2 linked regions of the Methylorubrum extorquens genome follow. The protein of the gene in region 1 interacts with the protein of each later gene in a pairwise test. Links are inferred from orthologs where the notes say so. Each region holds a gene or a part of one and is shown on either strand. Other genes may lie near its edges. The genes, in order: J2W78_RS21045 and rsfS.

Region 1 (14,453 bases):
ACACCGGAAAATTGGTACACTTTTCTGTTTTAACGCCAAGCTCTTGCGAACATAATCCTGAAATTCGGTGTCGAGAGGTTCCTGTGTTCAGTGTGTTCGAGGCCAGCCTGAGGCGGGCTTGCAGATCCGGTGTCTTCGCAAGACGTGGGCGCGCGGTCCGGCCGGGGCGCATGTCGCTATCCCGGCGCGTGACGCGGCCGGCGGGTCTTGCGCCTCCCCTTGCGGTCATTCTTGCCGCCCTCGTTCCGGCGGCGGCCTCGGCGCAGGTCGCGCCCGGCCAAGCCCTGCAGCAGAAGCCGTACTTCGCTCTCTACGAGGCGCTCGGCAAACCCGAGAACTGGAAAATCTACGGCACCTTCCGGCCGCGAGTCGAAGGGCTCGGCGGCCAGTTCCGCCCCGCCCCCGCGCCGGCCACCAACGATCTTCTCTCGATGCAGACCACGCTGTTTGCCGAGTACGACACCGGCCCAGTGCGGTTCGGCGGCGAGATTTTCGACAGCCGGGCCTACTTCCAGCGCCGCGGCTCCAGCTCCATCGGCACCACGGAGGTCAACGCGCTCGAACTCGGGCAGGCCTATCTCGGCTTCGACATGGCGGATGCCGTGGGCGACGGCACGGTGAGCACGCTCACCGTCGGGCGCTTCACCCAGAACGTCGGCTCGCGCCGTCTCGTTGCCCGCAACCAGTTCCGCAACACCATCAACGCCTTCACCGGCATCGCCTACGATTGGGAGAATGCGGCCAAGGACCGGCTGCGCCTGTTCTACACCCTGCCGCATTACCGCCTGCCGGATGATCGCGCGGGCATCCTCAGCAACAGCATCGTGTGGGATCACGAGGGCTTCGACACCCAGCTCTTCGGCGGCATCTTCACCAAGGCGGGCGTGTTCGGCGGCATCATGGAGGCCTACGGCTTCGGGCTGCTCGAACGGGATTCCGGCTCGCAGCTCGAAGGCATCCAGACCCGGGACCGGCGCCTGTTCACGCCGGGCTTCCGGCTCTACCGCGTGCCTAAGGCCGGGCAGTTCGATCACGAACTCGAAGTGATCGGTCAGGTCGGCGTCGCGCGCAACACCGCCGCCGTCACCGACGTGACCGACGTACCCGTCTCGGCCTACTTCGTGCACGCCGAAGCCGGCTACACCTTCGACACCGCGTGGACGCCCCGGATCTCGCTCCACTACGACCATGCCAGCGGCGACAGCGCCAACCCGAACAGCTACACCCGCTTCGACACGCTCTACGGCGCGCGGCGCTTCGATTACGGCCCGACGAGCCTGTACGGCGCCGTGCAGCGGGCGAACCTGATCTCGCCCGGCGTCCGGTTCGAGATCGCACCGGACCCCGACTGGGACGCCTTCATCGACTACCGCACCCTCTGGCTCGAAAACCCGACCGACAGCTTCGCCGCCACCGGCGTGCGCGACCGGACGGGCCGCTCCGGCACCTTCGCCGGCCACCAGATCGAGGGGCGGGTGCGCTACTGGCTGGTGCCGCGCTCGATCGTGCTCGACAGCGGCGTCGCCTACCTCCTCAAGGGCGACGTCCTGCGCAATGCGCCCAATGCGCCGAACACCGGCGACACGATCTACGGCTACATGACGACGACGTTCTTCTTCTGAGCGGAGCGCGGGGCGGCGGCTTACCCGCCGCCTTCCCCCGCCATCGCCGCCGCCACCTCGGCGCGCAGCACCGGCAGGAGCTCCGCCTCGAACCACGGGTTGGTGCGGAGCCAGCCGTTGTTGCGCCAGGAGGGGTGGGGCAGGGGCAGCACCCGCGGTCGCGCCGAGGCCGCCAGGATCTCGCGCCAGCCCGCGACCGTCTCGGTGAGGCCGCCCGTCCGCGGTCCGAGATGCCAGGCTTGCGCATACTGGCCGATCACCAGGATCAGATCGAGCTGCGGCAGCCCGGCGAGGAGGTCGGCCCGCCAGGCCGGCGCGCATTCCCGCCGCGGCGGCCGGTCGCCGCCCTTGGCGTCGAGGCCGGGGAAGCAGGCACCCATCGGCAGGATCGCCACCCGCCTGGAATCGTAGAACGCCGCCTCGTCGAGCCCGAGCCACGCCCGCAGGCGCCGGCCCGACGGGTCGCTGAACGGAATGCCGCTGCGATGCGCCCGGTTGCCCGGCGCCTGACTCGCGATCAGCAGCCGCGCGGTGGCCGAGCCCTGGACCACGGGCCGTGGCTCGTGCGGCAGGGGCGCGCCGTGGCGGGGCGCGTCGCGGCAGATCCGGCAGGCACGCAGGCGGGCGGCGGTGGTCTCGAAGGCATCAGGGTGGGCAGACATCGCCTCGCAGATGGGATGGATCATCCGGCGGCGCGATGCGGCACCGCGCCCGGCCCGTCGCGCCCGCGCAAGCTTGGCACGAATCGCAGGGGCCCTACCTCACCTTGTGCGCGCATCTCCGGCGCGCCGAGGGAGGCCGGCTTGGCAGGATCGCGCGCGTCACGGCTGGGAGCGGGCGTCGGCCCGAAAACGCCGCAGGTCGTCGTCCTCGTCGGCGCCACCGGCGACCTCGCGCAGCGGAAACTCCTGCCCGGCCTGTTCCACCTGTTCAGCGCCGGCTTCCTGCCCGACCTGCGCATCGTCGGCGTGTCGCTGGACGACATCGGCGTCGAGGCGTTCCGAGAGCGCGCGCACAAGGCGATCGACCAGTTCTTCACCCGGCAGGCCGGGGACGGGGAATGGGCCGCCTTCGCCGGACGGCTCGATTACGTGTCGCTCTCGGCCGGTGCCGAGGCGCTCGCCGCGGCGGTCGCCCGCGCCGAGGCGAGCTTCGGCCAGGAGAGCCGGCGCCTGCACTATCTCAGCGTGCCGCCCGCCGCCGCGCTCACCGTCGTGCGCCTGCTTGCCGAGGCGGATCTGGCGGCGGGCTCGCGCATCGTCATGGAGAAGCCGTTCGGCACCGATCTGGAGAGCGCGGTGGCGCTCAACGACCGGCTGCACGAGGTGTTTTCCGAGGAGCAGATCTTCCGCATCGACCACTTCCTCGGCAAGGAGCCGGCGCAGAACATCCTGGCCTTCCGCTTCGCCAACGGCCTGTTCGAGCCGATCTGGAACCGCACCTTCATCGACCACGTGCAGATCGACGTGCCGGAGACCCTCGGCCTCGGCACCCGCGCCGCCTTCTACGAGGCGACCGGCGCCTACCGCGACATGGTGGTGACCCACCTGTTCCAGATTCTCGGCTTCATGGCGATGGAGCCGCCGACCTCGCTCGAACCGGGTCCGATCTCGGAAGAGAAGAACAAGGTGTTCCGCTCCATGCTCCCGCTCGACCCGCGGGAGGTGGTGCGCGGGCAATATGCCGGCTACCGCGACGAGCCCGGCGTCGATCCGCAATCGGATACCGAGACCTTCATCGCCCTCAAGTGCCGCATCGACAACTGGCGCTGGGCGGGGGTGCCGTTCTTCCTGCGCACCGGCAAGCGGATGGCGGAGGGCCAGCGCATCATCTCGATCGCCTTCCGCGAACCGCCCAAGAGCATGTTCCCGGTCAATTCGGGCGTCGGCGCGCAGGGGCCCGACCATCTCACCTTCGATCTCGCCGACGCCTCGAAGATGTCGCTGTCGTTCTACGGCAAGCGGCCGGGGCCGGGGATGCGGCTCGACAAGCTCTCGCTCCAGTTCAACATGAAGGACACCGGCCTGATGGGCGAGGTGCTGGAGGCCTACGAGCGGCTGATCCTCGACGCCATGCGCGGCGACCACACCCTGTTCACCACGGCGGAGGGCATCGAGCGGCTGTGGGAGGTCTCGACGCCGCTGCTCGAGGCGCCCCCACCGGTGCGGCTCTACGCGCCGGGCTCCTGGGGCCCGAAATCGATCCACCAGCTCGTGGCACCGCAGGCCTGGCGCCTGCCCTTCGAGCGGGAATGGCGCAACACCGACGAGCAGGGCTGAGCGCCCGACGGAAAAAGCGCGAGTCCTTGAAGGCTAAGCGAGGCAATCGCGATCGCGGCTGAAAGCGAAGCCGCGCCGGCCGCGGCTTCGATGCAGCTATCGGCGACCTGTCCGCGGATATGCTGGAATAATTCTCAACTCAGTCTCAGATAATTCGTCGGCGAGACGGTTGCCGGCTTAGCCGAACAGGAGAAAATTCCGCGCCAAACTTGCCCGTCGATCCGATCTGTCTAGACTGAGCCTTATCAGCCGATTCGATTGACGGATATCACACCGCCCGCCGCATGAGCCTGACGACTGCCCAGATCCTCGATCTCGCCCCCGACGCGTCGAGCCGCAAGGCCGGGCAGGATCAGGGAAAACCGCAGAAATGGGCCGGTCTCGGCCGGGCGGGCACGGTGATCTGGGGCGAGATCAAGGGCAGCGGGGCCGCCCCCTACCGCACGGTGGCGGATCTCGCCGGCCCCGCCTCGAAATGCACCTGCCCGAGCCGGAAGTTCCCCTGCAAGCATGCCCTCGGCCTGATGCTGGTCGATGCGAGCGCTCCGATCACGGAAGGTGAGCCGCCGGATTGGGCCGCCGCCTGGATGAAGGGGCGCGACAGCCGCGCCGCCGCGGCCGAGACCCGGGCGAAGGAACCCGCCAAGCCGGTCGACGAGCGGGCGCAGGCCAAGCGCCGGCAGGCCCGCGAGGACCGGGTCGCGGCCTCGCTCGACGAACTCGATCTCTGGCTGCGCGACCTGATGCGGCGCGGGCTCGGCGCCGCGCGGGGCGAACCCTACGCCTTCTGGGACCGCATGGCCGGCCGCCTCGTGGACGGGCAGGCCCCCGGCCTCGCCCGCCGGGTGCGGGCCCTGCCGGGGCTGATCGCGGCGGCACCACAAGCGGGCGCCCCCCGGCCGGAAGCCGCGCTCGGGCTCGGCCTCGGCCGGCTCGCCCTGTTGCTCCGGGCCGCGCGCCGCCTCGACGCGCTCGCGCCCGAGCAGGCGGCGGGCGTGCGCGCCGCGCTCGGCTACCCCGTCACCGCCGAGGAGATGGCGGCCCAGCCGGACCAGACCGACACCTGGGCGGTGCTGGCCCACGCGGTCGAGGAGGAGGATCGCCTCACCGCCCGCTCGGTCTGGCTCGTCGGCCGTACCAGCGGCGCCCTGGCTCAGGTGATCGATTACGGCACGGCCGGTTCGCCCCTGCCGCCGGCCCCCGCCGCCGGCCAGGATTTTTGCGGGAGCCTCGCCTTCCAGCCCGGCGACCCGCCCCTGCGCGCCGTCTTCCGCGAGGGCCGCTCCGGCCGGGCGGCGCAAGCGGTGCTGCCCGGCGCGGCCAGCGTCGCGGCGGCGCGGGACACCTTTACCGAGGTGCTGGCCCGCGCGCCCTGGTGTGAGCGCTGGCCGGTGCGGCTCGCGAATGTGCGGCTCGGCCGTCTCGCCGCCGCGACCGGGGGCAAGGTTGCCTTCGCGGCAGGCGACGAGACCGGCAGCCTCGCGCTCGCGGCCGATCCGCGCCTGCCGAGCCTGCTCGCGGTGGCGGCGGGCCGGCCGGTCGATCTGTTCGGCCTCTACGACGGCACCGGCCTCCATCCGCTCGCCCTCGTCGCGCAAGGCCGCCTCTATGCGATGCCGGCGCAGGGTGCGCAGCCGGTCCTGCTGCAGGTCGCCTGATGGAGACGGCCGAGCACACACCCGATGGCTGGGAGCCGACGCTCGCCGCCGCGCTCCTCGGGGCCGAGCGCGCCCCGCCGGTCGCTCCCGGTCCGCTGGCCGCACTCGTCGCGGAGAGCGATCCCGGTGCCGCCCTGCTGGCGCGGCTCGCGGCGGAGGGCGTCCACCATCTGGCCGGAACGGAAATCGGGCCGGAGGCGCTGGCGCCGATCGAGCCGCGCGACGCCTTCGGACCCGAATGCCCGCCCGCGGCCGCGACGCGGCTCTACGGCCTCCTCACCGAGGGCACCCGCGCGCGCACCCGCGTCGAGGAATGGTTCGCGCTTGCCGCCGCGACGGGCGCACGCCCGCCCGTCTGGCTGTTCCAAGTGCTGATGCAGCAGCGCGACAGCCTGCCGGCGAGTGCCTCTGCCGTCATCGGTGCCGAACTCGACTGGCTCGCCCGCGCCTGCGGCGAGACCCCGGCCCAAGATGCGGACGCGGCGCCCGCTTCGGACTGGACCGAGGGCACGGTGGCCGAGCGCCGCGCCGCCTTCACCGCCTTCCGCGCCCGCGATCCGGAAGGCGCGCGCACCACCCTGGAACCGGTCTTCCGCAAGGAGAAAGCCGAGGCGCGCGAGGCCCTGGTCCACGCCCTGGCGACCGGCCTGTCGGCGGCCGACGAGCCCTTCCTCGAGGCCTGCCTCGACGACCGGGCTAACGGCGTGCGGCTGGCCGCACAGCACCTGCTGCCGGGGCTTCCCGACTCGCGCTACGCGCAGCGCATGGCGGCACGCGCCCGCGCCGCGTTGAACGTCGAGAGCAAGCGCAGGCTGCTGGGCGGCACCACGCACAGCCTCGTCGTCACCTTGCCGGAGGAGAGCCCGGACCTCGCCCGCGACGGCGTCGAGGCGAACGCCTGGGAGCGGCGCGGCGGCGGTACCCGCGCCGGCCTGCTGCGGGCGATCCTGGCGCGCAGCCCACTCCACGCCTTCGCCGAGCATCCGCCGCGGCTCTGGATCGAACTCGCTTTGCGCAGCGAGTGGGCCGACCCGGTCTTCCACGGGCTGTTCTCGGCGGCCAAGCGCACCCTCGACCCGGCCTGGGCGGAGGCGATGGCCGACATCACGGCGGACGCCTACGAGGGCAAGGTTACCGGCGTCCGCCGCACCAACGAGGTGCTTGGGATGTGGGCGGAGGCGCTCGACCTCCTGCCCGACGCCGCGTGGGAGGCCCGCGTCGCGGCGCTGATCCGCGCCCGCAAGATCGAGGTGGTGCTGGCCGTGCTGGGCTCGGGGCCAGAGCATTTCTCGGAAGCCTTCAGCGCCGCCCTGCTCGACTGGCTCGCCCTCGTCACCCGCGGGTCGGACGCCCTGCGGCGCGATCTGGCCAAGCCGTGGGTGATCGCCCGCCTCGGCGACCGGCTCTGGCCGAGCGACGACGCTGCGGCCTCCGCCGCCGCCATCCTGGCGCGCCTGCCGGAGGGGGAGGGCGATCGCCTGCACACGCAGCTCACGGGATTGACGAGCGTGCTGGAATTGCGCGCCGCGATCCGGCGCGACTTCCGACCGGAGACCACCACAGGGGGAACGGCTCAAGGATGACATCGACCCACGCCGTCAAGACCGCGCAGCTGCGCCAGGCCGCCGAGGATGCCTTCGCCGAGGAGATCGCGGCGCTACGCGACTCCGACGACCGGCCGCGCCCGCCGAACTGGCAGATGTCGCCGCAGGCCGTCGTCACCTACCTGCTCGGCGGCCGGCTCGCCTCCGGCTTCGAGGTCACGCCAAAGTATATCGGCGACCGGCGCCTGATGGAGGTCGCGGTGTCGACGCTCGCCACCGACCGGGCACTGCTGCTGCTCGGCGTGCCGGGCACCGCCAAGAGCTGGGTCAGCGAGCATCTGGCGGCGGCGATCTGCGGCACCTCGCGCCTGATCGTGCAGGGCACCGCCGGCACCAGCGAGGAGGCGATCCGCTACGGCTGGAACTACGCGCTGCTGCTGGCCAAGGGCCCGAGCCGCGAGGCGGTGGTGGCCTCGCCGATCATGCGGGCGATGAACGAGGGCCGCATCGCCCGCGTCGAGGAGCTGACTCGCATTCCTTCCGAGACGCAGGACAGCTTCATCACCGTCCTCTCGGAAAAGACCCTGCCGATCCCCGAGCTGAACGAGGAGGTGGCGGCGCAGAAAGGCTTCAACCTCATCGCCACGGCCAACAACCGGGATCGCGGCGTCAACGAATTGTCGAGCGCGCTCAAGCGCCGCTTCAACACCGTGGTGCTGCCGCCGCCGGCCACGATCGAGGCGGAGATCGCCATCGTCGAGACCCGCGTCGCCGCGCTCGGCCGCGCCTTCGAGATCCCGGCCGAGCCGCCGGGCGCCGAGCAGATCCGCCGCGTCGTCACGATCTTCCGCGAGCTGCGCGAGGGGGTGACGGCGGATGGCAAGAGCAAGGTGAAGCAGCCCTCCGGCACGCTCTCGACGGCCGAAGCCATCAGCGTCGTCGGCAGCGGGCTGGCGCTTGCCGCGCATTTCGGCGACGGCCGCCTCTCGGCGCACGACCTCGTCTCGGGGATCAGTGGGGCCGTGGTGAAGGACCCGGTGCAGGACGCCATCGTCTGGCGCGAGTACCTCGAGACGGTGGTCAAGGAGCGCGCCGACTGGAAGGACTTCTACAAGGCCGCCCGCGCGAGCGCGTGACCCCAGCGATGCCCGACATCCGCCTTTTCGGCATCCGCCACCACGGCCCCGGCTCGGCCCGCTCGCTCAAGGCCGCGCTCGACGGCTTTGCGCCCGACTGCCTGCTGATCGAGGGCCCGCCGGACGCCGATGCACTGATCCCGCTCAGCCTCCACGAGGCGATGGCGCCGCCCGTCGCGCTCCTCGTCTACCGGCCCGACCGGCCGCGCGATTGCGCCTTCTTCCCCTTCGCGGCCTTCTCGCCGGAATGGGTGGCGATGCGCCATGGAATCGCGGCCGGGGCAACCCTGCGCTTCATCGACCTGCCGCACGCGATCCAACTCGCCGACGGCTTCGGCGCGCCGGAAGCCCCGCCTGAGGCCGCGCCGATCGACGGGGAGCCGGTGGCAGAGGCGGCCGAAACCCCATCCGCGCCCGATCCGGCAAAAGCCGCGATCCGGCGTGATCCCCTCGGCGAACTCGCTGCCCTCGCCGGTTACCCGGACGGCGAGCGCTGGTGGGACGCGCTGGTCGAGAGCCGCGCGGGCGCCGATGGCGACGTGTTCGCCGCAATCGGCGAGGCGATGGGGGCGCTGCGCGAGGGCGCCGAGCCCGACCCCGACGACGCGTTTCGCGAGGAGACGCGCGAGGCGCATATGCGCGCGGCGATTCGTAAGGCGGCCAAGGAGGGGTTCGCGCGCATCGCCGTGGTCTGCGGCGCGTGGCACGTGCCGGCGCTCGCCCGCCACGACGCCAAGGGCCAGGCCACCGCCGACACGACAACCCTGAAGAACCTGCCCAAGACCAAGGTCGCCGCCGCCTGGGCGCCCTGGTCCTACGAGCGGCTGGCCTTCGCCTCCGGCTACCGCGCCGGGGTGCTCTCGCCGGAATGGTACGACACCCTGTGGCACCACGAGGGCCGCGTCGCCGCCCGCTGGCTCGCGCGGGCCGCCGCGCTGCTGCGCGAGAACGATCTCGACGCCTCGCCGGCCTCGGTGATCGAGGCGGCCCGGCTCGCCGAGGCGCTGGCGGGCTTCCGCGGCCGGTCGCGGCCCTCCCTCGACGACCTCGACGAGGCGGCGCAGGCCACGCTCTGCTTTGCCGACCCGGCGCCGATGGGGCTGATCCGGCGCAAACTCGTCATCGGCGAACGCCTCGGCGCCACCCCGCCGGACAGCCCCGGCACGCCGGTCGAGACGGATTTCGCGGCCCAGTGCAAGCGCCTGCGCCTCAAGCCCGGCGCTTCGGCCGGCGAGATCACCCTCGACCTGCGCAAGGAGACCGATCTCGCGCGCAGCCATTTCCTCAACCGGCTGAAGTTGATCGGCATCCCGTGGGGTGAGCGGCGCGAGGCGCGCGGGCGCGGCACGTTCAAGGAGGGCTGGTTCCTCGCCTGGGAGCCGGAATGGGTGGTGGAGCTGGTGGCGGCCTCCGCCGAGGGCGGCACGATCGCCGAGGCGGCCGCCAGCCGGGTGCGGGTCCGCGCCCACGAGGCGACCCGCGTCGCCGACCTCTCCGGCCTGATCGGCACCCTGCTCGACGCCGACCTCGCCGATGCCACGGCGGAGGTGATCCGTGCGCTCAACGACCGCGCCGCGGTCTCGGCCGACGTGTTCGACCTGATGGACGCGCTGCCCCCGCTCGCCGAACTCGCCCGCTACGGCTCGGTGCGCTCCTCCGACACCGAACCGGTGCTGGCCGTGGTGCGAGGCCTCGTGCCGAGGGCCGCCGCCGGGCTGGTCGCCGCCTGCCAGAGCCTCGACGACGATGCCGCGAGCGCCGCGAAGACGCGCATCGTCGCCGTCTCCGGCGCGGTCGCGCTGATCGAGGAGCCGGAGCTGAAGGCGGTGTGGGGAGAGGCGCTGCGGGCGCTGGCCGATCAGGAGCACGTCCACGGTCGCGTCGTCGGCCGCGCCGTTCGCCTGCTGTTCGATGACCGCGCCATCGCGGCGGCGGAGGCCGGCGAGCGCCTGCGGCTTGCCCTGTCGCGGGCCTCGGGCGCCGTCCCGGCCGCCGCCTGGATCGAGGGGTTTCTGGAGGACAGCGGCACCGTGCTGATCCACGGGCGCGAACTGCTCGCGGTGGTCGATGACTGGCTCTGCGGCCTCGACGATGCCCTGTTCATCGAGCTGCTGCCGCTGGTGCGCCGCACCTTCGCGACGCTGGCGCCGGCCGAGCGCCGGGCGGTGGGCGAGGCGCTGGCCCGGCCGGGCGGCACGGCCCCCGGTGAGGCGGAGGGCGCTCAGGGCTTCGACGCGGCGCGTGCGGCGAAGGTGCTGCCGATCCTGCGCCTGCTGCTCGGCCCCGAACCCGCCCGAACCGCCGACGAAGCCACGGGAGACGCCGCATGAGCGCGCGCGACGCGGAACGCCTGCGCCGCTGGCGCCTCGTGCTCGGCGGCGGGGCGGCCGAGGGCACAGGCTGCACCTTGAGCGAGCGCGACGGGCGCCTCGACCGGGCGATGGGCGCCCTCTACGATTCCGACCGCAAGGGGGGGCTGGGCGCCTCCGCCCCTTCCGTGCCGCGCTGGCTCGGCGACATCCGCGACTACTTCCCGGCCTCCGTGGTGCAGGTGATGCAGCGCGACGCCTTCGAGCGGCTCGATCTCAAGCGGATGCTGACCGAGCCGGAGATGCTGGAGGCGGTCCAGCCCGACGTCTCCCTCGTCTCGACCCTGATCTCGATGCGCGGCCTGCTCGGCGGGCGCACCAAGGAGACGGCCCGCCTCGTGGTGCGCAAGGTCGTGGACGCACTGATGAAGCGGCTGGAGGAGCCCCTGCGCCAAGCCGTGAGCGGGGCGATCGACCGCGCCAGCCTCAACCGCCGCCCGCGCCACGCCGAGATCGACTGGAACCGCACCATCCGGGCGAACCTGCGCCACTATCAGGCGGAGTACCGCACCATCATCCCCGAGACCCGCCTCGGCCACGGGCGCAAAAGCCGCGGATCGCTCAAAGACGTGATCCTGTGCATCGATCAATCCGGTTCGATGGCCAATTCCGTGGTCTATTCCAGCATCTTCGGGGCGGTGATGGCCTCGCTGCCCGCGGTCTCGACCCGGCTCGTGGTGTTCGACACCGAGGTGGTCGATCTCTCCGACGCCATGGACGATCCGGTCGAGGTGCTGTTCTCGGTCCAGCTCGGTGGCGGCACCGACATCAACCGGGCGGTCGGCTACTGCGCCTCCCGCATCACCCGGCCCGAGGACACGGTGCTGGTCCTGATCTCCGATCTCTACGAGGGCGGGGTCGAGGCCGGCTTGCTCGCCCAGGCGCAGCGCCTCGTCGGGGCCGGCGTGCAGGTGGTGGCGCTGCTCGCCCTCTCCGACGAGGGCGCGCCGGCCTACGACCGCGGGCTGGCCGCGCGGCTCGCCGCACTCGGCGTGCCCGCCTTCGCCTGCACGCCCGACCTCTTCCCCGACATGATGGCGGCAGCGATCCGCAAGCAGGATCTCAACGCCTGGGCCGCGGGCGCCGGCATTGCCGCGGTCCCGGCCGCCCAAGACGGCTGAGCCGCCGCCGTCCCCGAAACCCTGATCCGGGAGCCTCCTCCTGCCCGTCGTCCCCTCCCTCTCCGGCCGCCCGCCCGTTCCGGAGGCGCCGCTCACCTTCGAGGCTCCCCTCACCTTCGAGCATCGGGTCACCGGGAGCCTCTACGCCCAGAGGGCGCCGCTCGCGGCGCAGCGGCGGCGCATCCTCACGCTCGGCCTGCCGGTGCTGTGGTTCCTGACCCTGCTCGGCGCGGTCTCGGCCTGGGCGACGTCGGGCGGGCGACGCAGCCTTTCGGCGCTCTGGCGCGACCTGCCGAGCTTCGATCCGCTGCCGCTCGCCGCCACACTCGTCCTGATCGCGCTCGCCCTGCTCGCCCATTACGCGCTCCACCCCTGGTTCGCCCGCCGCAAGGTGCGGGCCCTGATGGGGCCGCCGGGCGGTGAAGACCGCGATCCGAGTCCCGTGCCGGTGCGCTACCGGCTCGACGGCGCCGGGCTGACCCAGACCGCGCCGGATCTCGTGAGCTTCGTGCCCTGGCCGCGCATCCGCGACCTCGCGGAGGACCGGCACCATCTCTTCCTGCTGACGGAGATCGGCGACGTTCCGGTCGTGCTGCCCAAGGCGTCGCTGAGCACGGAGACCATCGCCGGCATCCGGCGCTGGATGCAGGCCTGCGCCGGCCGGACCGCCCCGACGGCGCCGCCGGCCGAACCGGCCACCAGGCCCGAGGCCGTGCGCGCCACGATGCGTCTGACGCCGGGGGAGCGGGTGCCGATCATCCTGCGCGCGCTGGAGAATCCTTTAGCCCGCCGCGCCCGGCTCACCGGCGCCGCCGCGTGGCTCGTGGGCCTGACCCTGCTCTACCCCGTCCTGCTGACGATGCTCTGGGCGGTCGATCCCTACCGGGTGCCGTTCTCCGACGCGCTACCGCTCTTCGTCGAAATGGTCGCGAACGCGTTCTGGAAGCCCGCCGCCGCCGTCGCGGGGGTGATTGCCCTGTTCCTCGCGGCCCATCCTTTCGCGCGCCGCTGGCTCGCGCGGGATCTCGCCGCACAGCTCGACGCCGAGGAGTCCCCCGCCGAGGCCGAGATCGTGATCGACGAGGCCGGCATCACCACCGCGAAGGACGGCGCCCACGCCCATCTCGGCTGGCCGCTGTTTCGCCGACGCGAGCGGGTCGGCGACCTGATGATCCTGCCGATGCGCTGGGACGAGATGCTGCCCGTGCCGCTGCGGATCTTCGAGCCTGAGGCGCGCGCCCGCTTCGAGGCGCTGGCCGAACGCCACGTTCCGAAGGAGATCCGCGCCCGATGACCGACGCGTCCGCCCGTCCCCGACTGCACACGGCCCTTCTCGCCGCCTGCCTGCTGCCATACCTGCTCGCGATCACCCCGGCCCTGGCCGAGGAGGCGCCGGACTCCACCGAGGAGCCGGCACCCGATGCGAGCACGGACGGGGCCGATTCCCTGCCGGGCCCGACGACGCTGCGCCTCGATCAAGGTTTCACGCTCGACCTGCCGCCGGGCTGGGTGCTGGAGGAGGCCGACGAAGATCCCGGCGACGCCTCCGGCCGGCGCGTGGTGCGGATCGTGTGCGAGACACCCGCCTGCGCCCGCACCAAGGAGGCCTGCACCCTGCGCCTGCGAACCGCGCCGGTCGAGGGGGCGGACGACGCGGCCCGTCTTGCCGGGCTCTACACGTCGCCGCTCTCCCGCTACGTCCGCCTGCGCGCGGTCCTGAAGAGCACGAGCCTGGGCGCCTCGATCCGCCGCCCGCTCGGGCCCGAGCGATTCGGGCCGCGCGATTGGATCGCCGTCGAGACCGAGGCGGCGCCGCGGTTCAAGTCAGGGCTGTTCGCCGAGACCGTGATCGACGGCCGTTATCTCGGAGCGATCTGCAAGACCTGCGAGACCGGCGCGGTGCGCTATGAGGCCGCCCGCGCCGTGCTGGGGAGCGTCCGCCGGGTGGAGCGCTCGGCGGCGCGCTGAAGGCTTGTCCATGGGCCGGTCACGCGGACGGATCGGCGACCTGGGGTTGGCCTGACAATCGGCTGCGCGTGTTCAAGGTTTCAGGGCATGGCAGCCATGTAATCGGCGGGTTGTCGCTCGCCCGAGCGTGTTGTAGCGGACCGGTCGGGCCAATAAATTTTTGAGCGGCACGAAAAATAAAATGAATTCTGACGATAAACTGCACATTCGTTCCGCCAATCTGCAACATAGTCTGATGCCGATGAACCGGCGTCACGTTCTCGGCGGCGCGCTGGCGGGTCTTGCGGCCACCGCCCTGCCGGCTTCGCCCCTGCTCGCCGCGGGCGAGCCCCGCAAGGTCGATGTCCTGCTGATCGGCGGCGGCATCATGAGCGCGACGCTCGGTGTCTGGCTGCGGGAGCTCGAACCCGACTGGTCGCTAGAGATGGTCGAGCGGCTCGACGGCGTGGCGCTGGAAAGCTCCAACGGCTGGAACAATGCCGGCACCGGCCACTCGGCCCTGGCCGAGCTGAACTACACGCCGGAGGATTCCAAGGGGAACGTCCAGATCAACAAGGCCGTCGAGATCAACGAGGCCTTCCAGGTCACGCGCCAGTTCATGGCTTGGCAGGTCCAAAAGGGCGTGCTGAAGAACCCCCGCTCCTTCATCAACTCCACGCCCCACATGAGCTTCGTCTGGGGCGACGACAACATCACCTTCCTGCGCAAGCGCTACGAGGCGCTGAAGGCGAGCCCGCTGTTTGCCGGGATGGAGTT
Region 2 (14,389 bases), 1.4 Mb from region 1 along the record:
AACGGCACGATCTGGCAGATGAATTGAGGCGCTACGCGGCCAGCGCCCGCATCACCGTGGAGCGCAGGTCGGCGAGCGAAAACGGCTTGGTCAGCACGTCGGTGACGATGGCGTCGAGGCCGCGGGCGCGCTCGCGCTGGTCGGCAAAGCCCGTCATCAGCAGGATCGTGAGATCGGGATAATCGCGCTTGGCCGCGAGCGACAGCGCGATGCCGTCCATCAGCGGCATGCGGATATCGGTCAACATCAGGTCGAAGCCGCCGCCGGCTTCCGACAGGCGATCCAGACCGTCGCTGCCGTCGATGGCCGTGACGACGGTGTGACCGTCCAATTCCAGTCCGCGCTTGAGGAAGCCGCGAACCGTATCCTCGTCATCCACGAGCAGGATGCGCGCCATGGTCGGGCGTCCTCTACCGTTCCTTCGATGTGGATCGTCGCGCCCGAGTGACCGCTGGGAAGCGCGGCCTGTCAAGCCTCATAGGCCGACAGAGTTCCATCGGCGGCCGATTTCGAGCAAGTATCGCGTTCTTATCAAGAATTTGCCTGACCGGGATTGGCGGTCAGGCGCCGCCGAACAGATCCGCGTCGCTGCTGTCGTAGTCGACCAAGCCGACGAAGGGGAGCTGGCGGAAGGCGTGGGCGGCATCCATGCCGTAGCCGACCACGAACACGTCCGGGCAGGTGAAGCCGACGAAATCCGCGTCGATCGTCACGGCACGCTTGCCCGGCTTCTCCAAGAGCACCGCGGTCAGCACGCGCTTGGCGCCGCGGGCCATCAACAGATCCTTGGCGAAGACGACGGTGCGGCCGGATTCGAGGATGTCGTCGACCAGCAGCACATCACGGCCGCGCACCTCGCTCTGAACGTCGCGCAGGATCTCGACTTGGCCCGAGGAGACGGTAGAGTTTCGGTAGCTGGAGAGATGCACGAACTCGACCTGCGGCGAGAGCCCAGCCCGGTGGAGCGACCGCAGCAGGTCGGCGGCGAACATGAAGCTGCCCTTGAGCACCGCGACGACGAGCAGGTTCTCGGGCTTGGCCGCGACGATCGCGTCGGCCAACTCTTCGTTGCGCTTGGCGATCGCCGCCTCGTCGAACAGGACACGGACGCGTTTCGATGCGGTGCTCATGCGGCTCGTGATGTCTTCGCTGAATCTCTGCGGCGCGAACCGCCCTCGGCCACGCCACGCTGCACCTTACCATGCGCAGCGGGCTCCGCCAGCGCTACGGACCCGCGCAGCCGAAGCGCCCGCTGCCGGATCGGCGCAATCCACAGATGTGAGTCCGCGCGCGACGACGGCTTTCCCAGGATTGCTCTAAGGGGACTCGCCGGCTCCCGCGCCGACGGCGGCTTCGTCCGAGAAGCGCACCTCGACCTGCCGACCCTTCTCCGGGGGAGCCGAGAGGCTCGCCTTGAACCGCGCCCGTTCGCCGGACTCCAGGGCTGCGCGCGGTCCCGGAACGGTCCAGCGGTAGAGCGACTGGCCCCCGGCGTCGCGGACCTCGACCTCGATCGCCGGCACGACGACGCGGTCTCGGGCAACCGCCACGAGGTCCCCCTCCACGACGAGCCGGGCGGGGTTGCTACCGTCGGCAGCGACCTGAAACGCGGCGATGTCGGTCAGATCGATGCCGCGCAAATTCACCGGCAGGCCGACGCGGGCGAACAGCCCCGCCGTCTGCGGCATCGCCCGCACGACGCTGGCGCGCCCGAGAAGCGCCAACGGCAGGGAGGCGGCGAGGACGAGAGCGGCAGCAAGCGCCGGGGAGAGCCGCCGGGCCGGGCGCTTTGGCTTGCCCCGTTTGGCGGGCTTCGCGGGGCTCGTCCGAGGGCGTGGCACCGGTTCGTCAGCCGGGGCCTCGGCCCTCGGCGCCGGCTCCGGCGGAGCGCTGGTCCCGGGCTCCTCGGCCGCCGACATCTCGTCGAACATCGCGGCCACCACCTCGTCGGACGAGATGAACCACGTCTCGCGGCAGGCCGCGCAGCGCACCGAGCGCCCGCTGGTGCCGACGCGGTCGGCATCGATACGATACTCGCTGGCGCAGGCCGGGCAGACGATCAGCATGGGATGGGTTAAGCCGCGTCGGTGTCAGGTCCCGGCAGCGGGTTGCCGCGCTCTCGAAAAGGACACAAACGTTGTCCCCGAGTAGGGTTAACCGGCGGTGAAGCCGGGTGTGGCACAGGGGGCCTGTGTCGCGTGCGAAGCGTGGAGTGAGCGGGCCTTGTCGGCTGGGATGAAAACGGGCAGCCTCCTGTCCGGCGCGGAGGAGCCCGTCGTCCGGTTCGAGAGCGTCGGCATGCGCTACGGCCTCGGGTCGGAGGTGCTGTCCGATGTGAGCTTCGAGATCGCGCCGCATTCCTTTCAATTCCTCACCGGCCCGTCAGGGGCGGGCAAGACGACGCTGCTGCGCCTGATCCTGCTCTCGGTGCGCCCGACCCGCGGCATCGTCTCGGTGTTCGGCCGGGAGGTGAGCGGCATCTCCAACGACGCACTCACGGGCCTGCGCCGCCGCATGGGCGTGGTATTCCAGGATTTCCGCCTGCTCGATCACCTGACGACCTACGAGAACGTGGCCCTGCCCCTGCGCGTGCAGGAGCGGGCGGAGGCGAGCTACCGGGCGGAGGTCGTCGAATTGCTGCGATGGGTGGGCCTGGGCGAGCGCATGCACGTCCTGCCGCCGCTGCTGTCGGGCGGCGAGAAGCAGCGCGCGGCGATCGCGCGGGCCCTGATCGCGCGGCCGGAACTGCTGCTGGCCGACGAGCCCACCGGCAACGTCGATCCGAGCCTCGCCCGGCGCCTGCTGCGGCTGTTCATGGAACTGAACCGGCTCGGCACCTCGGTGGTGATCGCCACCCACGATTACGGTTTGATGGATCTCGTCGAGGCACGCCGCATGGTGCTCGCCGACGGCCGGCTGCGGGTGGAAGCCCCATGACCGAGGTACGCTCCCCCGCCCGGACCGGTGCGGCCGCGGCGAAAGTAGCGGCGCCCGCGTCCGAGCCGCCGCTTCCGGCCAACCTGCGCCGCAACGCACCCCTGGTGCCGACCGATTCCGCCGCGAGCCGGGCACTTGCGGCGGTCATCGCCATCCTCACCTTCCTTGCGGCACTCTGCGCCGGTGCGGCGGAGATCGCCGTCTCCAGCGCCAGCCAGTGGCAGGGCAGCGTCGCGCAGGAGGTCACGGTGCAGATCCGGCCCGGAGCCGGGCGCGACATCGAGGCGGACGTGAAGCGGGCCGAGAGCCTCGCAAGCGCCGCGCCGGGCATCGCCGGGGCGCGCATCTTCTCGAAGGCGGAATCCGAGCGCCTGCTCGAACCCTGGCTCGGCAGCGGTCTCGACATGTCGGACCTGCCGGTACCACGCCTGATCGCGCTGACGCTCGCGAGCGACCGGAGCCCCGACCTCACCGCCCTGCGCGCCGCCCTCACCGACGCGCTTCCGGGCGTGGCGAGCCTTGACGACCACGCGCTCTGGCTCCAGCGCCTCTCGACCATGGCCAACACCTTCGCCGGCATCGGCATCGGCATCGTCCTTCTGGTCCTGTTCGCCACCGGGCTCGCCGTGGTCTTCGCCACCCGCGGCGCCATGGCCGGCAACCGCGAGGTTGTCGAGGTGCTGCACTTCGTGGGCGCCGACGACGACTACATCGCCAAGGCCTTCCAGAGCCGCTTCTTCCGCCTCGGCTTGAGGGGAGGGGCACTGGGTGCCGGCGCTGCGCTTCTGACCTGTGCGCTCGCGGGTCTGTTCGCCCGTATGTGGCGGTCCGGTCCGGCGGGCGAGGAGATCGAGGCGCTGTTCGGGACGTTCCAGATCGGCTGGCAAGGTTACGCGATCATCGTGCTCATCGGCGTGATCGCGTCCCTCGTCACGGCGGCCGTGTCTCGCTTCACCGTGCGCCGGTTCCTCCGATAGAGTCAGGTCGATCGAACCCGTTAACGTTTCGACAACCATTGGGAACCGAGAGTCCCGGCACCGAACCGTTCATGAGCCCCTGTTTTCGTCCGTCATGCTTCCGCGAGTGCCCCGCCGACAGGCGGCCGGCCGGGGCCGGCTCCCAAACGACTCGCCCTGCGAGTCCCAGTGCGAAGCGCTCGGATGGTCCTGGGCGGCGGACCCGTCGGCCCGCGCATCGTCGCAGCCCTGCGCATCTCGAATGACCGAAGCCCCTGCGCGGCCGCGGCGCGGCATCCATCTATTTCGGGCCTTCGTCGGCCTTTCCCTCCTCGGCCTGCTCGCGCTGGCGGGCGGCTTTCTTGCCTTCGTCGCGGAGGTCGAGCAGGCCGACCGGCCGAGCCTGGACGGCGTCGACGGCATCGTCGCCATGACCGGCGGCTCACAGCGCGTCGGCGATGCCATCGATCTCCTGGCGGAGGGCCATGGCCGGCGGCTGCTGATCTCCGGCGTCAACGAGCGCACCACCCGCGAGGAGATCGTGCGCCTCAACCCGTCACAGGAACCCTGGATCACCTGCTGCGTCGATCTCGATTATCGGGCGCGCAACACCATCGGCAACGCCATCGAGACCCGGCGCTGGATGCGTCGCCACAGCTTCGGCATCGTCGTGGTCGTGACCTCGAACTATCACATGCCGCGCACCCTGGTGGAGCTGCGGCACGCCCTGAAGGACGGCGAGACGCTGATCCCCTATCCGGTCGTCTCCGATGGGCTCGATGTCGGCCGCTGGTGGGCGGATCCGGCGGTCACCCGCCTGCTCGGCGCGGAATATCTCAAGTTCCTGGTCGCCTGGGGGCGGACCCGCTTCGAATCCGATCCGGAGCAGTCACGCTTCGCCGTGCTGATCGGGCGCCGCCAGCCTGTGAAGATCGTGGCCGAGCGACTGCTGCGCGAGGCGAACTGACAGTCGCGGCGGCCAGCCGATCCGAGTCGGAGCTTTCGAGACCCGCCCCGTCTTCGTTCGCCGGCGTCGGCCAGGCCGGAGACAGGCGGTGTGGAGAGGTCAGGCGGGGGTCATCATCCCGCTCAGCGCCCTCAGCACCGTATCGAACGCGACCGGCTTCTCGAATCTTGGAATCGCCGCGTACCTGTCCGGGAGGGCACCGGCATCGTAGCCCGTCACGAACACGAAGGACGCACCTCGGGCAATCAGCCGGTCGGCGACGACGTAGGCACGCTCACCCCTGAGATCGAGGTCGAGAATCGCGCCGTCCAGAGCGGCCTCGGAATCGAGGATCTGCAGGGCCGCCTCGACGCTGGCGACCGGGCCGTGGACGACGGCCCCGGCTTTCTGCAAACCCTGGCGCAATTCGTCGGCCCAGAAATAATCGTCCTCGACGATCAGGACGCGACGGCCCAGTAGGGCACGGACCGGCAACGAGGCACTCCCTGCTTTCCGATGCGGCCGAGAGGCACGCTGGCACGGCGTGAAAACGGTCTCCAGATGGGATCATACAGTTTTCACAACCTGAAGTGCGTCACTTTCCCTTGCGCACTATCCCCCCGCACCAAAAACACGCACAGGCTGTACCGCGCGGAATGCCGTGAAGGTCTCGCGCATGGGAGGGATCTGGCCAGGGCCGGGCGTTTGAGGCACAGGAACCGGCCTCGCACCGGCGATCACCAGATTCTCCGTAACGCCCAATTTTTCGTATCGACTGTCGCATGACCGTGGTCCGCCCTCCCGCTCTCGAAGATTTCCGCCGCGTCGTCGTGAAGGTGGGCTCGGCCCTCCTCGTGGATCGCGCGCGGGGACGCCTGCGGCACGCGTGGCTCGCCGCGCTCGCCGAGGACATCGCCGACCTGCATGGTCGCGGCGTCGATGTCGTGGTCGTCTCGTCCGGCGCCATCGCCCTCGGGCGCACGGTGCTGGGCCTTCCGCCCGGTGCGCTCCGCCTGGAGGAGAGCCAAGCTTCGGCCGCGGTCGGCCAGATCGCACTCGCCCGCTACTGGACCGAGGCGCTCGGTCACCACGACATCGTCGCGGGGCAGGTGCTGGTGACGCCGAAGGACACCGAGGAGCGCCGCCGCTACCTCAACGCCCGCGCGACCGTGCAGAAGCTCCTCGAAGTGCGCGCGGTCCCGGTCGTCAACGAGAACGACACGGTGGCGACCGCCGAGATCCGCTACGGAGACAACGACCGGCTGGCGGCGCGGGTCGCCACCATGATCGGCGCCGACGTTTTGGTGCTGTTCTCCGACATCGACGGCCTCTACACCGCGCCCCCCCACACCGATCCGCAGGCGCGGCACCTTCCGGTGATCGAGCGGGTGACCCCGGAGATCGAGGCGATGGCCGGGGGGCCCGCCTCCGAATTGTCCCGCGGCGGCATGCGCACAAAAGTCGAGGCGGCCAAGATCGCCGCCAGCGGCGGTACCCACATGGTCATCGCCGACGGGCGCGGAAAGAATCCGCTGCGCGTGGTCCGCGAGGGCGGACGCTGCTCGTGGTTCCTGTCGGGCTCGACCCCCACCGCCGCGCGCAAGACCTGGATCGCGGGCTCGCTGGACGCCTCCGGCATCCTCGTGGTCGATGCCGGCGCCGCCCGCGCGCTTCAGGGCGGGGCGAGCCTGCTGCCGGTGGGCGTCACCGCCATCGAGGGGAGCTTCGCCAAGGGTGACGCCGTGCTGATCCGCGACCCCGAAGGGCGCATCCTCGGGCGGGGGCTCGTCGCCTACGACAGCGCGGACGCCGCCGCCATTATCGGCCGCTCAAGCCGCGAGATCGCCGCCGCCTCGGTCCAGGCCGGGCGCACGGAGATGATCCACCGCGACGATCTTGCAATGATCGGAGCCTGACGTGGCCCGCTCCGGCAAGGCAACTTAACATCGACGCTTGTTCAACCCCAAGGCGATGTGCAAAGGGGCGCGGGAGGGTGCATATGCACTTGAATACTCACGCGCGCCGCCCCGGCGGCGCCAGACGGGAAGCGGGAACGTGCCTGTCCTGAATCTTAAGTCCGATCTCGCGGACGCCGACGACCTCGATACGATGATGGCCGGCATCGGAAAGCGCGCCCGCGCCGCCGGCCGGGCGATGGCGCTAGCGCCGGCGCAGACCAAGGATCTGGGCCTGCGTGCCATCGCCGATCAGATCCGCGCCAGCGCCCCGGCGATCCTGCGCGAGAACGCGCGGGACGTCTCCGCCGCGCAGGCCGCGGGCCTCACCAACGCGATCATCGACCGCCTGACCCTGGACGAGGGCCGCGTCACCGCGATCGCTGAGGCGGTGGAGAAGGTCGCGGGCCTCGCCGATCCGGTCGGGCGCCAGCTCGCCGCCTTCGAACGGCCGAACGGCCTCCTGATCGAGCGCATCTCGGTGCCCCTCGGCGTCGTCGGCGTCATCTTCGAGAGCCGCCCCAACGTGACCGCGGATGCCGGCGCGCTCTGCCTCAAGGCGGGCAATGCCGCCATCCTGCGCGCGGGCTCGGATTCGCACCGCACCGCGACCGCCATCGCGGCGGCGATGAGCGAAGGCCTCGCCCGCGCCGGCCTGCCCGCGGATGCGATCCAGCTCGTGCCGACCCGCGACCGGGCGGCGGTCGGCCTGATGCTCACCGGCCTCGGCGGCTGCGTCGACGTGATCGTGCCCCGCGGCGGGCGCAGCCTCGTGGAGCGCGTCCAGGCGGAGGCCAAGGTGCCGGTCTTCGCCCATCTCGACGGCATCTGCCACGTCTACGTGGCCGAGGGTGCCGACCTTGGCATGGCCCGCACCATCGTCCTCAACAGCAAGATGCGGCGCACCGGGATCTGCGGCGCCGCCGAGACGCTGCTTGTCGATGCGGCGGTCGCCAAGACCCACCTCAAGCCTCTGGTCGAGGCGCTGCTCGAATCCGGCTGCGCCGTGCGGGGCGACGCGGCGACGCAGGCCGCCGACCCGCGGGTGAGTGCGGCGACCGACGCGGATTGGCGCACCGAGTATCTCGACGCAATCATCTCCGCGAAGGTGGTGGATGGGCTCAACTCGGCCATCGCTCATATCGAGGCCAACGGCTCGCACCACACCGACGCGATCATCACCGACGACACCGAGGCCGCCACCCGCTTCCTCAACGAGGTCGATTCGGCGATCGTGACCCACAACGCCTCGACGCAGTTCGCCGATGGCGGCGAGTTCGGCTTCGGCGCCGAGATCGGCATCGCCACCGGGCGGATGCATGCCCGCGGCCCGGTCGGCGTCGAGCAGCTCACCACCTTCAAGTACCGGGTCCACGGCAGCGGCCAGACGCGGCCGTGACGCGCTGACGGCGGTTCCTCTGCGCGATCACAGACTACCGCCGGCCGCGCCCGGCATGCGGATCGGCCTCTACGGCGGTTCGTTCAACCCGGCGCATGCGGGGCACCTGCATGTCAGCCGCACCGCCCTGCGGCGCCTTCGGCTCGATCGGGTCTGGTGGCTCGTCACCCCCGGCAACCCGCTGAAGGACCATGGCGTGCTCGCCCCGCTGGACGAGCGAGTGGCGCAAGCGCGGGCGCTCGCCACCGATCCGCGCATCGCGGTCACCGGCTTCGAGGCGGAGATCGGCAGCCGCTACACCGCCGATACGCTGCGCTGGCTGGTCCGCCGCCGACCGGCCCTCCACTTCGTGTGGATCATGGGCGCGGATTCGCTCGGCACCTTCCATCGCTGGCGCCGTTTCGACGAGATCTTGTCGCTGATGCCCGTCGCGGTGATCGACCGTCCCGGTTACACGCTGAAGGCGCCTTCGGCGCGGGCGGCACAGACCTTCGGATCGGCCCGAATTCCAGAGGCGAACGCCCCCACCCTTGCGGTCCATCCCACACCAGCCTGGGCCTTCCTGCACGGGCCGCGTTCCGGGTTATCCTCAACCGCCTTGCGGACACGGTGACGGCGCCCTCTGCCAACGCGGCTCCGGGACGATCATGACCGCGCCGGCCGGGGTTTTGGCCATCCAATTGCGGCGCACGAGCCTTAGGGCGCTTCTTGCGCTTGAAAAGTGGGCCGAAAGCGGCCAATTTCAGCGCGTGGCGGGATCGCCGCGAATTGATCTTCAGGAACCGAGACCCTGTCCGCACACATTCCACACGTCGGTGTCAGCTTCGATGCCGAGCCTGCCTCCTCCGACGCGCTGAAGGCCCTGGCCCTCGGATGCCTCGATGAGATGAAGGCCGAGGAAACCGTCGAGATCGACCTCGCGGGCAAGACCTCGCTCGCCGATACGATGATCATCGCGTCCGGCCGCTCGCAGCGCCATGTCGGCTCGATCGCCGACAAGATCATCCAAGAGATGAAGGCCAAGGGATTCGGCAATGCCCGCGTCGAGGGCATGCCGGCCTGCGACTGGGTGCTGATCGATGCGGGCGACATCCTCGTCCACATCTTCCGCCCCGAAGTCCGCGGCTTCTATAACCTCGAGAAGATCTGGGGCGCCGACCGGCCGTCGGGCGCATTGCTCGCAGGTTAGCCCTTTCTTTTAGCATCGTCTTCTTCCGAAAGCCGGGGACCACCCCTCGGGACGATGCTCTGAACCCTCGATCAGGGCAGCGCGGCGGTGACCTCGTCGCGGGCCTCGACTTGGTCGCAGAACACCGCCTCCTGGCGCAGCAGCCGGCCGAGCCAGGCGTGGCGGATTTCCAGAATGAAGCGGAAGGCGCGGGCGCCGGTGGCGCCGTGGCTGACCGTCAGCGTGCCCGGCGTCAGCCATCGCGGCAGGATGAGCCGGAAGCCCGGCAAGTCGATGAAGTAGCGCTCGCTGCGAAACACCAGCGCCCGATCCTCGACCAGAACCCGCAGACTCATGCCGAGCCCGGCGCCGACCCGCTCCTCCAGCCCGGTCGGCCCCCGGAAGCGCTTGGCCGAGTGGATCGCCTGCGGGAAGCCGGAGCCGCGGGCGTAGAGCCGCGTCCAGATCTGGCCATTGCCGGCGCCGTCCTGAGTCACGGCCACAACGCTCGGCACGTTGGCGATCCGGGTCGTCGGCAGCGGCGCGCCGACGAGGCGCAGGGCCTGCGCGAGCAACCAGCCGAGCCGGGTCAGATGGGTCTCGACCACACGCCCGGCATAGACCGCGCTCTCACCCTCGCCGAGCCGCTTCGAGAAGCGCCGCCGCACGGCTGGCGGCAGCCGCGCCCAATCCGCCTCCGGCACCAGCGCGCGAAAGCGCAGGTCGAACAGTTCCGCCGGGCGAACCGGGCTCGCGGTCGGGGCTCTTGCGATAGGGACAGCAGCTTCGGCGGCGACGCGCATCAACGGCCTCCTCTAATACTCTCCCGGACGGCGGACGCCCGGCCGGCGGGGGATCAGGTCTCGGACTTCACGGGCAGGTAGCGGACGATGCGGCCGCCGAGCCGGATCAGCTTGGCCAGGGTGTTGTGGGGCACGTTCAGCATCTGCGCGTACCAGCCGTCGAGCGTCTGGGTGAAGTCGAGCATGGCCTTGAGCCGCCGCCCGGCCACGGCTCCGACCCGAGGGTCGCCCTCGGCCTCGGCCACACATTCCCGCAGGGCCTTGAGCGCCGGGTCGATCTCCCGCTCCTTGCGGCCGGCGGCGATGCGGGTGACCATCTCCCACAGATCCGTCTCGGCGACGAAGAAGTCCCGCCGCTCGCCCAGCACCGGCACACGCCGGATCAGGTTCCAGGCCGCCAATTCCTTCAGCGAGTTCGAGACGTTCGAGCGCGCGATGCCGAGCGTCCCCGCGATGTCCTCTGCCGCGAGCGGCTTGTCGGAGAGGTAGAGCAGGGCGTGGATCTGAGCGACGGAGCGGTTCACGCCCCACTGCCCACCGAGATCGCCCCAATGAAGGATGAACCGCTCCACCGCAGGCGCGAGGGTTTGCGGCTGGTCTGAAATTTCTGTCATGACAGAAATTTCAGACCAAATGAGATGGATGTCAAGCGCGCGGGTTCACGTCCGTCGCTTTCCTTGCACCGATACGGCCGCCCGTCCCGCTCACACAGCCGAGAACCGGTAGGTGGTGCTCGAGGTGAAGACCTCTCCCGGCCTCAGGACAGTGCTCGGAAAGTTCGGATGGTTCGGCGCATCCGGAAACCCCTGCGTCTCGAAGCAGACGCCGTCGCCCGAGCGGTAGGTACGGCCGGACGGGCCGACCAGCGAGCCGTCGAGATTGTTGCCGCTGTAGAGCTGCAGCGCCGGCTGGGTCGTCGCGACGTCGAGGCGCCGCCCGCTGGCTGGGCAAAGGCAGGAGGCGGCCGGGCGTAGCGTGCCGGCGGGGCCTCGCAGAGCGAAGGTATGGTCGTAGCCGCCCGCGATCACGATCTGCTCGTGGCCCTGCCGGATGCGCGCGCCGAGCGGGGTGGCTTCGCGGAAATCGAAAGGCGTTCCGGTGACCGGCGCGATGATTCCGGTCGGGATCTGCGTCGTGTCCGTCGGCGCGTAGGCGTCGGCGAAGATCTTCACGACGTGATCCATCACGTCGCCCGTGCCCTCGCCGGCGAGATCGAAGTAGCTGTGGTTGGTCAGGTTCAGCACCGTCGGCCGGTCGGTCTCGGCGCGGTAATCGATGCGCAGCGTTCCGGGCTCGGGCAGGCTGTAGACGACCTCCACGTCGAGATTGCCCGGAAAGCCCTCCTCGCCATCGGGGCTGCGCCGTCTCAGCACGATCCGCGTCTCGTCCGCCTCCGCCACCTTCCACAGGCGCTTGGCGAAACCCTTGGGACCGCCATGCATGGAGTTGGGCGGCTCGTTGATCGGCAGTTCGAAGGCGGTGCCGTCGAGGGTGAAGCGCCCCCTGGCGATGCGGTTGGCGTAACGCCCGGCAATCGCCCCGAAATGCGGGCTTACGGTCTCGTAGCCCTCCACCGTGTCGAGGGCGAGGACGACGTTGGCGCGGCGGCCCTCCCGGTCCGGCACCTCGATGGCGGTGAGAATCGCGCCGTAATCGATCACCTGAACCCGCAGATCGTCGCGCACGAGGGTGTGCCGCGTGACGCGCTCACCCGCCCGCGTCTTTCCGAATGGCTCTGGCCGCATTCCTGTCTCCCGCCGTGACCGGGAATTACGCGCGAGAGGCCGTGCGGGTCGCACGGGGCCGGTCGATTCATGCCACCGCTGTCAGACGGGGGCCGCCTGCGCTCTCGATACGCCGGAATCGTCCGACAATTGCAGCCGGTGGAGGCGTGCATAGGTCCCGCTTGCGGCCACCAACTCATCGTGGCGTCCGAGTTCGATCACCCGGCCCGCCTCCAGCACCGCGATGCGGCCCGCCTCGCGTACGGTCGAGAGGCGGTGGGCGATGACCAGCGTCGTGCGCCCGCGCATCAGCCGCTCCAGCGCCTCCTGCACGAGATGCTCGGATTCGGAATCGAGGGCGGAGGTCGCCTCGTCGAGGAGCAGGATCGGCGCGTTCTTGAGGAAGGCGCGGGCGAGCGAGATACGCTGGCGCTCGCCCCCCGAGAGCCGGCCGCCGCCCGGCCCGACCCGGAACGCGTAGCCCTCGCCCAGACGCGTGATGAAGCCGTGCGCCGCCGCGGCCCGCGCCGCCGCCTCGATCTCGTCCTGCGTCGCGCCGGGCCGGCCGAAGCCGATATTGGCGGCGACGGTGTCGTCGAACAGCACGACTTCCTGCGACACCACCGCGATCGCCGCGCGCAGGGAGGCGATGGTTACGTCGCGCACGTCGGTGCCGTCGATGAGAACCCGGCCCGCCGTCACGTCCTGAAGCCGGGGGACGAGGTTGAGCAGCGAGGATTTGCCCGAGCCGGAGCGACCGACCAGCGCCGTGGTCGAGCCCGCGGGCACCACGAGGTCGATGCCCTCCAGGGCGGGCGCGTCGGCCCGGTAGCGAAAATGCACGGCCTCGAAGCGGATCTCGCCCCGCGACACCGTGAGTGGACGGGCCGACGCGGATTCGCGGATCGTCGGCTGCTCGTCCATCAGGGCGAAGTAGCGCGTCAGCGCCGCCGCCGCCTCCTGAAGGATGGCGTTGAGGGTGCCGAGCGCCCGGGCCGGCTGCGCGGCGAGCAGGAGCGCGGCGACATAGCCGGTGAAGTCGCCGACGGTGCGGTCACCCGACATCACCCGCTGGCCCACCAGCACGAGCACGCCCGCCACCGCGAGACCGCCGCCGATCTCCATCAGCGGGTCGAGCCGGCCGCGCGCGTTGGCCGCCTTCATCTTGAGGCGGCGCACCTCGTCGAGCGCCTGGGCCGCGCGGTCCTTGAGATAGCCTTCCAGCGCGTAGGTCTTGGCGACGCGGGCGCCCTGGAGGCTCTCGGTGATGAGGCTCGCGGTCGCGCCCATCTGCTCCTGGGTCGTGGTCGAGACCTGGCGCAGCCGCTTGCCGATCCGGTTGACCGGGCCGGCGACAAGGGGGGCCGTGACCGCGGCGGCGAGCGTCAGCAGCGGGTCCATCCAGACCAGCGCGATCACGAGCGCGGCCAGCATCGCCACATCGCGCAGCAGCACCGTCGAGATGCGGGTCAGCGCCTCCTTGATGAAGGCGAAGTCGGTGGTAAAGCGCTGGGTGAAGGCCGCCGGGCTCTCGCGGCCGAGTTGGGCGAGGTCGGCATCGATCAGGTGGGCGTAGAGCGCGGCCTGCATGTCGGCCTCGACGCGGGTGACGACCCGGTTGGTCAGCACCGTCTGCCCGAACAGGGCGAAGCCGCGGGCGGATGTGACGGCGATGACGATGAGCGGGCCGTAGGCCAGCGCGCTCATGTCCTTGCGGTCGAACGCGTCGAAGGCGGCCTTGATGAGGGCCGGGTAGAGCCCCGTCGCCGCGCCGACGACGGTGATCAGCACGAGGACCACCGCGAGCGTCGCGCGGTGGGGTGAGAGCCATTCCCGCCAGAGCCGCCCGAGCAGGGGAAGGGTGTCGCCTCTCAGAAGCGGCCGGCGCGCCATCGTGTACCGTGTCTGTGCTGACCCCGGCCGGAACGACCGGAGCCCGCGGTGTTTGCCGCCGCGCGGCTCGCGGATCAAGCGACCGCTGTCCTTCAGTCGCGCTCGCCCCCGTGCCGGTGCCCGTGCTTGTGCGGTCCGCCGAAGGGGCGCATCGGCCGGGCGAGCACCATGGCGCGGCGCTTCTGGCCTTCGTCCAGGCTGGCGAAGAGCGGCGTGCTGGCATCGGCGAGCTTGCGCAGGGCTTCGCCACGAGCGGTGGCCGCGTCGGCCATGGCGCGGAGCGTGCCGGGGGCGTCGTCGACCATCCGGCCGCGCTCCCGCCGCGCCTCACGCTGGGCGGCGCGCTGCTTCGAGAGATCGCGCAGGGCCGTCTCGACCGGCGGCCATAGCTTCTCCTGCTCGGGGTTCAGCTTCAGTCCGGCATGCAGGCCGGCGAGGCGGGCATCGGCGAAGGCCGCTCGGTCCTCGGCCGAGAGCGCCGACCAGCGCCCGTGCCGATGGCCGTGGGGGCCGTCCGCGAAGGGGCCGCCCCAGTCGCCGGCATGCACCGCCGCGGACCCGAGGCCGGCCGCACCGAGGACCGCCAGCCCCGCCAGCAGGAGCCCGGC

The links.
Region 2: the proteins of J2W78_RS21045 (region 1) and rsfS interact in binary tests that used the Escherichia coli proteins (3 or more experiments, as listed by UniProt). The link is inferred for Methylorubrum extorquens from one-to-one orthologs.

Annotation. Positions count from the first base shown.
Region 1 is NZ_JALJXF010000001.1:4,497,459-4,511,911, forward strand. The notes cover bases 6,190-9,188. They hold J2W78_RS21045 (ATP-binding protein), read left to right. Parts: upstream 6,190-7,138; coding sequence 7,139-8,239; downstream 8,240-9,188. Other genes in these bases: J2W78_RS21040 (DUF5691 domain-containing protein), read left to right, coding at 6,190-7,142; J2W78_RS21050 (DUF5682 family protein), read left to right, coding at 8,248-9,188. Also shown: J2W78_RS21020 (alginate export family protein), read left to right, coding at 171-1,622; J2W78_RS21025 (uracil-DNA glycosylase family protein), read right to left, coding at 1,643-2,284; zwf (glucose-6-phosphate dehydrogenase), read left to right, coding at 2,426-3,901; J2W78_RS21035 (SWIM zinc finger family protein), read left to right, coding at 4,186-5,559; more of J2W78_RS21040, read left to right, coding at 5,559-6,189; more of J2W78_RS21050, read left to right, coding at 9,189-10,569; J2W78_RS21055 (VWA domain-containing protein), read left to right, coding at 10,566-11,729; J2W78_RS21060 (YcxB family protein), read left to right, coding at 11,932-13,023; J2W78_RS21065 (hypothetical protein), read left to right, coding at 13,020-13,697; mqo (malate dehydrogenase (quinone)), read left to right, coding at 13,933-14,453.
Region 2 is NZ_JALJXF010000001.1:3,080,517-3,094,905, reverse strand. The notes cover bases 7,796-10,730. They hold rsfS (ribosome silencing factor), read left to right. Parts: upstream 7,796-9,079; coding sequence 9,080-9,382; downstream 9,383-10,730. Other genes in these bases: J2W78_RS14620 (GbsR/MarR family transcriptional regulator), read right to left, coding at 10,218-10,730; J2W78_RS14625 (DUF4166 domain-containing protein), read right to left, coding at 9,454-10,164; J2W78_RS14635 (nicotinate-nucleotide adenylyltransferase), read left to right, coding at 8,249-8,806; J2W78_RS14640 (glutamate-5-semialdehyde dehydrogenase), read left to right, coding at 7,796-8,193. Outside these bases: J2W78_RS14685 (TspO/MBR family protein), read left to right, coding at 1-27; J2W78_RS14680 (response regulator), read right to left, coding at 32-397; hpt (hypoxanthine phosphoribosyltransferase), read right to left, coding at 561-1,130; J2W78_RS14670 (zinc-ribbon domain-containing protein), read right to left, coding at 1,317-2,066; cell division ATP-binding protein FtsE, read left to right, coding at 2,236-2,937; J2W78_RS14660 (cell division protein FtsX), read left to right, coding at 2,934-3,914; J2W78_RS14655 (YdcF family protein), read left to right, coding at 4,156-4,860; J2W78_RS14650 (response regulator), read right to left, coding at 4,960-5,334; proB (glutamate 5-kinase), read left to right, coding at 5,622-6,755; more of J2W78_RS14640, read left to right, coding at 6,895-7,795; more of J2W78_RS14620, read right to left, coding at 10,731-10,778; J2W78_RS14615 (aldose epimerase family protein), read right to left, coding at 10,869-11,909; J2W78_RS14610 (ABC transporter ATP-binding protein), read right to left, coding at 11,991-13,781; J2W78_RS14605 (Spy/CpxP family protein refolding chaperone), read right to left, coding at 13,874-14,389. UniProt on the Escherichia coli protein: Functions as a ribosomal silencing factor. Interacts with ribosomal protein uL14 (rplN), blocking formation of intersubunit bridge B8.